DNA from 2 places in the Fictibacillus sp. UD genome. Region 1 is predicted to be linked to the other one. Evidence: a T-box and tRNA genes for the amino acid it is inferred to sense, from the RefSeq annotation. Region 1 holds a T-box; the other holds one or more tRNA genes.
What was found. The T-box of region 1 lies ahead of argS (arginine--tRNA ligase). A T-box ahead of a tRNA ligase gene usually reads a tRNA of that ligase, here a tRNA-Arg.
Positions count from the first base shown of each region.

Region 1 (4,647 bases):
TGTAGAAAACCGATCATGGTCATGGAAATACGTTTAACACCTTGTGCAAAACAAATCAGTGGAACGGCGGTAACGAGTCCTGCTCCCCATAATAGAAATGTTGTTAAAGATCCTCCTGAAACAAATGAAGCTTCACCATTCCATTGAAGGTAAACTAAGTAAATAAAGGCAAAAGGAACAACAAACATGGTTTCAAATGTTAACCCTGTTAACGAGTCAAAACTTCCTAATTTTTTTGCGAGTCCATATAGGCCGAAAGAAAGAGCTAAAAAGACCGCCACCCAAGGGAATTCTCCATATTGCCATGTCAGTAGGAAAACACCGCATGCTGCAATAACAAACGAAACAATTTGCCAGCTGTTTAATTTTTCTTTTAGTACAAGCATGCCTAACACAACACTTACAAGGGGGTTAATGTAATAACCTAAACTGGCTTCTACTACATGATTTGTATTTACTGCCCAAATATACATCACCCAATTTCCGCTAATCAACACGGAGGCAGTTAACACGGAAAAAAATTGTTTTCGATTGGTAATGAGTACTCTTAAATCTTTTTGTAAAGTATTTTTCCTTTTTAAAAGGATCATTACACCGATCATCAGTAAAAATGACCAGAAGATACGATGAGCTAAAATTTCACCTGAACCAACTAAATCGAGCGGCTTCCAGTAAAGAGGCAGAAAACCCCAGATTAAATAGGATAATGCTGCATACCATATGCCTTTTGTATGTTCATCAGTTTTCATATTTCGTTCCCCGATTCCCTTATATAAGTTGAAGTTATAAGATTATATAACGGAACATAAAAGGTTAGCCAGCAACACGACTTAAACAGCTGAGTCACCCACTTTTTACATTCGATTTGGTGTTTGGATCCCTAATAATCGCAGACCTTCTTTTACAACAATCTGGACGGACGCACATAATGCCAATCTTTCGGATGTTTCAGGACTGTTTAGAATTTTATTGTTTGCATAATATTGATTAAATTTATGAGATAGCTTCAACAAATATTTTGAAATGACTGAAGGTTCTTTTCGTTTGAAGGCCTGTTCAACCATTGCAGGAAAATCATTTAAGACAGAAATGAGATCCCAGCTTTCTTCCTCAATTGAAATTTCTTGCGGCAGTTCCCCATCAAAGTTTCCTTTGTTTAATAGCGTCTGAATTCTTGTGGCTGTATATTGGACATAAGGACCTGTATCACCTTCAAATCTAAGCATCTGCTCAAGTGAAAATTCCACGTCGTTTCCTTTTTCATTTTTAAGGTCATGAAATATGACTGCACCTACACCAACTTGTTGTGCCACCGTTTTTAGTTCTTTTAGTTCAGGGTTCTTCTCTCGAATGTTTTGTTCAGCTAACTGTATTGCTTCAATTAGGACTGTTTCAAGAAGTACCGTTCTCCCTTTACGAGTGCTCATCTTTTTACCGTCTTGTAAGATTAGACCAAACGGTACATGGTGCATGTTATCTGCCCAATCATGGCCAAGTTTTTTTAAGACACGTTTCACTTGTTCAAAGTGTAATGACTGTTCATGACCGACCACGTAGAAGGCTTGATCGAAGGAGTACGTGTTCTTTCTATAGATGGCAGCAGTAAGGTCACGTGTCGCATAAAGAGTTGCACCATCCGTCTTTTTAATTAAACATGGCGGAATATCGTCACCTATTCTAACGATTTGAGCACCTTCTGACGTTTCTAACAAGTTTTTTCTCTGAAGCTCTACTACCGTTTCTTCCATCTTATCGTTAAAAAAGGATTCTCCGTTGTATGAATCAAACTGTACATCCAAAAGTTCGTATATCTTTTGAAAGGCTTTTAATGAAGCATCTTTAAACCATATCCATAATTCTGTTGCTTGCGGATCATGGTCTTCTAATTTCTTGAACCACATTCTTCCCTCGTCATTTAATGAAGGATCGTTTTCTGCCTCTTCATGAAAACGAACATAGAGCTTTGTTAATTCTTCAATCGGATTAGCTCGTACTTTATCTTCTTCTCCCCATTTTAAGTAAGCGCAGATTAACTTTCCGAACTGAGTACCCCAATCACCGATATAGTTGATTCTTTCTGTTTTGTATCCGCATTTCTCACTGATCGATGCTAATGAGGAGCCAATCACGGTAGAGCGGAGATGGCCCATAGAAAAAGGTTTTGCGATATTAGGAGAGGAAAGATCGAAAACAATTGTCTTCTCATTGCCGAAATCATGATCTGCATAATTCTCTTTATCTTGTAATATCTTCGTTAAAAGCTCTAAAACTGCCCTTTTTTTATTAAGGAATACATTTAAATAACCGCCTGCTGCTTCTGCTTTCTCAAACTGATCTGGAATAGTTCCTGTAGCAAGCTCGCTCGCGATTTCATTCGGGGATTTCTTAAGAATCTTTGCCAGTTGAAAACAAGGAAAAGCTAGATCACCTTGATGGATTTGTTTTGGCTTTTCAATTAATTTCTCAATTTGGTCCAACGATCGTTCATCAACCAGTTTATTCTTTAGAAAAATTGCAAATTGTTTTTTACCGTTCATTCTTTCTCCCTCCCAAAATAAAAAAACCGCCTCTTCTAGTTACTAGAAGAGACGGATGATTACCGCGGTACCACTCTCATTGCCTTAAAAAGGCCGCTTGACCTGTTAACGGGATGTGCCCGGTTTGCCCTACTAATCATTTCAAGCAAACATTTCCAAAGTGCGCTTCGTCTGAATGTTGTACCAGGCTTTCACCAACCCTGGCTCGCTATGACAACTTTTACAGAGTACTCTCTTTTTCATAAATATTCTGTCATATAGTTTTTCATATTATATGAGGGCGAAAGAAAAAAGTCAACTTATTCCTTTTTATCAATATCCAAGTAATCTCTCATTTGTTTTATATATCGCTTTAACCTGAAAAGTGTTTCTGTGCGCAAGTATTTGGAAGTGAATGCTGCAGATATGGCAGATACTGAAACAAAAACTCCATGATTTGATACCCTTACAGGTATAACGCCAGTAAAGATTGTTTCACCGCTGTTTTTATATAAAAGTTCTGTAGAAACAAGCACGATTTTTTCTTCTGCTTGCTCTCCTGGCAGAACAGATTGAACTTCAAAAAGAAATTGTACGCTCATAGTTACTCCTTTACGTGGATTACATATGTTTTATGATATAATGCATTGTCTTGAATTGACAGTTTAAACAATAAAGGAAGTATGCAGATGATACAGACATATTCATTTAGAGATAAATATAAAAGTTTCCTATTATTAGTCGTTCCTGTTTTAATCACTCAGTTGGGGTTATATGCTATGAATTTTCTTGATACGGTAATGAGCGGGCGTTCAGGAGCCGATCAACTAGCAGGTGTCGCTATTGGATCAAGTTTATGGGTCCCTATATTTACAGGGCTAAATGGAATCTTAATGGCACTAACTCCTATCGTTTCACAGCTTGAAGGAGCTAAAAATACTAAAGGTGTACCTAGATCCGTGATGCAGGCTGTATACTTATCCGTTGTTGTATCGATTATTGTTCTTATACTAGGTTCATTGGTTTTAAATCCAATTTTAGGAGCTATGTCATTAGATCAAGAAGTCGAGAAAGTAGCAAGAGGCTATTTAATTGCTCTAGCTTGCGGTATTCTACCCCTTTTTTTATACGGAGCATTGCGTTCTTTTATAGATGCACTTGGTCAGACAAGAATAACGATGTTTATTACACTAATTGGATTACCTGTAAATGCTGTTTTTAATTACCTGTTGATCTTCGGTAAAGCGGGATTCCCAGAATTAGGCGGTATTGGTGCAGGTGTTGCTTCCGCGATTACGTATTGGATAACAGCTTTAATAACCGTAATCATTGTTATGAAATTCAATCCTTTTAGAGGTTATAAACTATTTCGCAAGTTTTACACCCCTTCATTAAAAGCTTGGAAAGAACAATTAAAAATTGGTGTGCCGATCGGACTTGCCATCTTTTTTGAAGTAAGTATTTTTGCAGCAGTTACTCTCCTAATGAGTGATTTTAATACGGTTACCATTGCCGCTCACCAAGCTGCGCTCAATTTTGCGTCCTTCCTCTATATGCTTCCGTTGAGCATTTCTTTCGCTCTCACCATTGCAGTGGGATTTGAGGTAGGGGCTGGTCGATTTAAAGACGCTGCACAATATAGCTATATTGGAATCATTGCAGCCGTAGGTTTTGCATTAATTCTTTCGGTCTTTCTTATCGCATTTGATGACCAAGTGGCTCGGATGTATTCAAACGAACCCGAAGTAATCAAACTCACGACTTCATTTTTATGGTACGCTGTTTTTTTTCAATTAGCTGATGCATTCGGTGCACCCATTCAAGGCGCATTAAGAGGTTATAAAGATGTGAATGTAACGTTCATGCTTTCATTTATTTCGTATTGGGTTCTTGGACTGCCGGTAGGCTATTATTTAGCTAACTTTACAACACTCGGAGCATATGGCTATTGGATCGGACTTATTTCAGGTCTATCAGCTGGAGCCGTATTCTTATTCGTCAGGTTAAAATTTATCCAATCACATTCCTATTCCTCTTCAGAACAAAAATAAACCAGCCGAGCGGCTGGTTTATTTCTTTTCAAAAAGAGTTAGATACTCACCATATCCTTTTTCTTTTAACTGTTCTTTCG
Region 1 is NZ_JARUHH010000003.1:202,416-207,062, forward strand. It holds gene rarD (EamA family transporter RarD) at 1-749, opposite strand, end outside; gene argS (arginine--tRNA ligase) at 855-2,537, opposite strand; T-box leader at 2,582-2,789, opposite strand; gene P8610_RS07235 (hypothetical protein) at 2,837-3,118, opposite strand; gene P8610_RS07240 (MATE family efflux transporter) at 3,206-4,567, shown strand; gene msrA (peptide-methionine (S)-S-oxide reductase MsrA) at 4,586-4,647, opposite strand, start outside.

Region 2 (4,647 bases), on a different contig from region 1:
TGTGCTTTCACTCCTTATTTTTCTTTTCTTCTTTGACGGTTGAATGGAGTGTAAGATGCGAGACTCCTGCGGGACAGGCGGGCAGGTGAGACACTTAAGAGTGAAACGAACAAATGTGGCTCACCGCCTGCCCCGCGGAAAGCGAGTATCTGGAACAGAAGTCAACTACTACCAATAAAGACAAAGTTTTACATAAAGGACTTTTACAAAACGGAGGTTTACATAATGAAGATCTTAATCGCTACAAAAAACAAAGGAAAAGTAAAGGAATTTCAATCCATGTTTGAGAATCTTGGGTGTGAGATCCTCTCTTTATCAGATATTGAAGGAAGTCCTGATGTCGAAGAAACAGGAACGACGTTTGAAGAAAATGCTATCTTAAAAGCGGAAACGATTTCTCAACAGATGAACATACCCGTGATAGCTGATGACTCAGGCTTAGAGATCGATGCTTTGGAAGGAAAGCCTGGCGTTTATTCCGCAAGATATGCAGGGCTGCAGAAAAGTGATGAAGATAATATGAACAAAGTTTTAGCTGAACTTCAAAACGTACCTGAAACACAAAGAAGTGCTCGATTTGTATGTGCGTTGGCTTTCGCAAGGCCGAATAAAAAGACCATCGTTGTAAAAGGTGAATGTGAAGGTGAAATTTTGAGAGAAAAAAGAGGATCTCAAGGATTTGGGTACGACCCTATCTTCTTTGTTCCTGAATTAAATCGTTCTATGGCCGAACTTGCGAAAGAAGAAAAAAATAAAATAAGCCACAGAGCTGTTGCCCTAATGAAACTAAAGAACCTGATCAATGAGGAGGATCTGCTATGGGAAAAGCCTTAATCGTTAGTGATAGTCATGGTTTAACAGATGAATTAGTAACGTTAAAGAAGCGTTTTGACGGTGAAGTTGACTTAATGATACATTGCGGTGATTCCGAATTATCGACAAATGCAGAAGAACTGTCTGGATTTGTAACGGTAAAAGGAAATATGGATTATTTAGGCGATGATTTCCCCAATGAAGCGATTGAACTGTTAGGACAAACATGTATATATATAACACACGGTCATTTGTACGATGTGAAGATGTCATACCTTTCTCTTGCTTATCGAGCCGAAGAAACTGGGGCAAAGATAGCTTGTTTTGGACACTCACATGTTGCTGAAGCCTTTGAACGTGAAGGGATGATTTTCATCAACCCAGGAAGTATAAGACTGCCAAGAGGGACATTTGAAAAGACATATGCAGTCCTTGAGATTGAAGAAGGAATGGTTTCAGTAAGTTTTTATTCATTAGATGGTATACGTATAGATCAGTTATGTAAAACCTTTGGGGAAAAGATAAATAATAAAAATAAAAAAGTTTAAGAAAATGGTTGACTCTTTTTTGGATATCATGTATATTTAGTTATGTCGTCGCGACAAGATCTAAATTGTCTGCGGGTGTAGTTTAGTGGTAAAACAAGAGCCTTCCAAGCTCTGGTCGTGAGTTCGATTCTCATCACCCGCTCCATTTGTTTTTCTCACGTTCAAATGGCACATGAAAAGTTACATCTAAAGTTTACAGATCTTACATTTAAAATGCATGTTATAAAAACATATTTGTATCCACGGTCGACAGGTGGAACAAATCACTGTGTGCCCGCAGCGCATGGTAATGCGGAAAGCGCATTGCTATGCGGAATGGGCTCCAATACATATGTCCCAGTAGCTCAGCCGGATAGAGCATACGCCTTCTAAGCGTACGGTCGGGAGTTCGAATCTCTCCTGGGACGCCATAATACATACATACAACAATTATCGACACACCTGATGTCCTCTATTAAAGGACGGAAGGTGTGTTTTTTGTTTGAGTTTTTTTGTTGAATTCTATAGACAGTTTAGTGAAAATTTCTTCATCAACTAATTTCAAAAACAACAATGATCGTGTAAGGCTCTTTTTTTTATCACACTAATTGTAAGCGCTTCATAAATGTTTACAATACGTTTTTATATGACTCACTATCCTTATGTCCATGGGAATGTAAGCGTATACAAAATAACAGAAAAGTCAGAATATAATAAAAAAACTTTAAATTCATGGTTGACCCTTACGGAATATGGGCGTAATATTGTCAACAATTATTAACTTATTTTTAAAAAATTCTAATAATTTGAAATGTAAAGAAAAGGAGGATCACGATGCAGGAGCAATGGGTTTACGTTAATGGTGAGTACGTATTAAAGGAAGACGCCAAAGTCTCAGTTTATGATCATGGATTTTTATATGGAGATGGGGTGTTTGAAGGTATTCGTGTTTACAACGGCAATGTATATCGTTTAGACGAACATCTTCAACGTTTATACGAATCGGCTCAATCCATTATGCTTAAAATTCCACACACTAAAGAAGAGTTAACAGACATCATTGTCGAAACGCTCCAGAAAAATGAATATCGTGATGCTTATATTCGTTTAGTTATCTCACGAGGAAAAGGAAATTTAGGACTGGATCCTTTCTCTTGCGGCCAGCCGGGTGTCATCGTAATTGCAGAGCAGCTTGCTCTTTTCCCTAAGAAACTTTATGAGACTGGCTTAGAAATCATCACGGTGGCAAGCAGAAGAAATCGTCCGGATGTATTAAGTCCTAAAGTAAAATCATTAAATTACTTAAACAATATTTTAGTCAAGATCGAAGCGAGTCTTGCAGGTGTTAGTGAAGCGCTTATGCTAAACGATCAAGGCTATGTGGCGGAAGGTTCAGCTGACAATGTATTTATTATAAAAGGCAATACCATTAAGACGCCTCCAGGTTACTTAGGAGCTCTAGAAGGAATCACGCGAAACGCGATTGTCGAGATTGCACGCGACCAGGGCTACAACATGGTGGAAGAACCTTTTACGAGACACGATGTTTATGTAGCAGATGAAGTTTTCTTAACTGGTACGGCTGCTGAAGTTATCGCAGTTGTAAAAGTGGATGGCAGAGTTATCGGAAACGGTGCTCCAGGTGAGCATACAAACAAACTTTTAGAATCCTTTAGAAAAAAAGTAGTTGAAGAAGGTGTGAAAGTTTATTCAAATCAATCCGTTCAAGCGGGATAAAAGAAGTATAGGAGTGTTACAGATATGCGCAGTAATATGATCAAACAAGGAATCGATAGAGCCCCGCACAGAAGTCTTCTCCACGCAGCGGGAGTTGCACCAGAGGATATGGATAAACCATTTATCGGTGTTTGTAATTCCTATGTTGATATTATTCCGGGGCATATGCATCTCAACAAAGTTGGTGAGTGGGTAAAAGAAGCCATTAGAGAAGCAGGCGGAATACCTTTTGAATTTAATACGATCGGGGTAGATGACGGTATTGCGATGGGGCATATTGGAATGAGGTATTCGCTTCCGAGCAGAGAAGTCATTGCAGACGCTGCAGAAACCGTAATTAATGCCCACTGGTTTGACGGTGTGTTTTATATACCAAACTGCGATAAAATCACACCTGGTATGCTGATGGCGGCTGTTCGAACGAATGTACCAGCCGTATTTGTTTCAGGCGGTCCGATGGAAGCTGGTAAATCAATGGCAGGAAAATCGCTTTCTCTTGCCTCGGTCTTCGAAGGGGTTGGATCTCACCTTGCTGGAAAGATGACTCGCGAAGAACTATTGGAACTTGAGACGAGTGCCTGTCCGACTTGCGGATCATGCTCTGGTATGTTTACCGCTAACAGCATGAATTCCATTATGGAGATGTTAGGAATTACATTACCAGGTAACGGTACGCTCGTAGCTACATCAGATGATAGAAAAGCATTGTATAAAGAAGCTGCCGTATCACTTATGGATCTTGTGAAAAACGACATTAAACCTAGAGATATTATCACAAAAGAAGCTATTGATGACGCTTTTGCATTAGATATGGCGATGGGTGGCTCAACTAACACTGTTCTCCATATGCTTGCGATAGCAAATGAAGCTGAGATTGATTATGACTTGTCGCGAATCAATGAAATTGCAGAAAGAATTCCCTATCTCTCAAAGATTAGTCCAGCTTCAGATTATTCCATGCAGGATGTTCATAGAGCTGGTGGTGTCAGCGCTATCATCAATGAACTTTGTAAAATGGAAGGTGCTATTCATAACGATCGATTAACGATTTCGAGAAAAACGCTAGAGGAACGAGTGCGTCACGCTGAAATTTTAGATGACGATGTTATCCGGAGAAAAGAAAACGCTTATTCACCAGTTGGCGGCTTATCTATTCTTTACGGAAACGTTGCGCCAGATGGCTGTGTCATCAAGGTGGGAGCAGTTGATCCTTCCATAAAAACATTTCAAGGTGAGGCGATCGTCTATGAATCACAAGAAGAGGCGATCCAAGGTATCAATAAAGGAGAAGTTAGGGAAGGGCATGTCGTGGTCATTCGATATGAAGGACCAAAGGGTGGCCCGGGAATGCCAGAGATGCTTTCTCCTACATCAGCGATAGCGGGTAGAGGGTTAAGCACTAAGGTAGCGTTAATAACAGACGGCAGATTTTCTGGAGCTTCAAGAGGTATCTCAATCGGCCATATATCACCTGAAGCTGCTCAAGGCGGACCAATCGCTTTTGTAAATAATGGAGATCCGATTCTAATCAATCTAGTAAATAGAACGATTCAAGTCTTGTTGACTGAAG
Region 2 is NZ_JARUHH010000001.1:235,447-240,093, forward strand. It holds gene P8610_RS01190 (hypothetical protein) at 56-178, shown strand; gene P8610_RS01195 (XTP/dITP diphosphatase) at 223-834, shown strand; gene P8610_RS01200 (metallophosphoesterase family protein) at 819-1,361, shown strand; tRNA gene P8610_RS01205 (tRNA-Gly) at 1,433-1,506, shown strand; tRNA gene P8610_RS01210 (tRNA-Arg) at 1,695-1,771, shown strand; gene ilvE (branched-chain-amino-acid transaminase) at 2,175-3,077, shown strand; gene ilvD (dihydroxy-acid dehydratase) at 3,102-4,647, shown strand, end outside.
Region 2: it has a tRNA-Arg gene. The T-box ahead of argS (arginine--tRNA ligase) is inferred to sense a tRNA for this amino acid. The anticodon was not compared.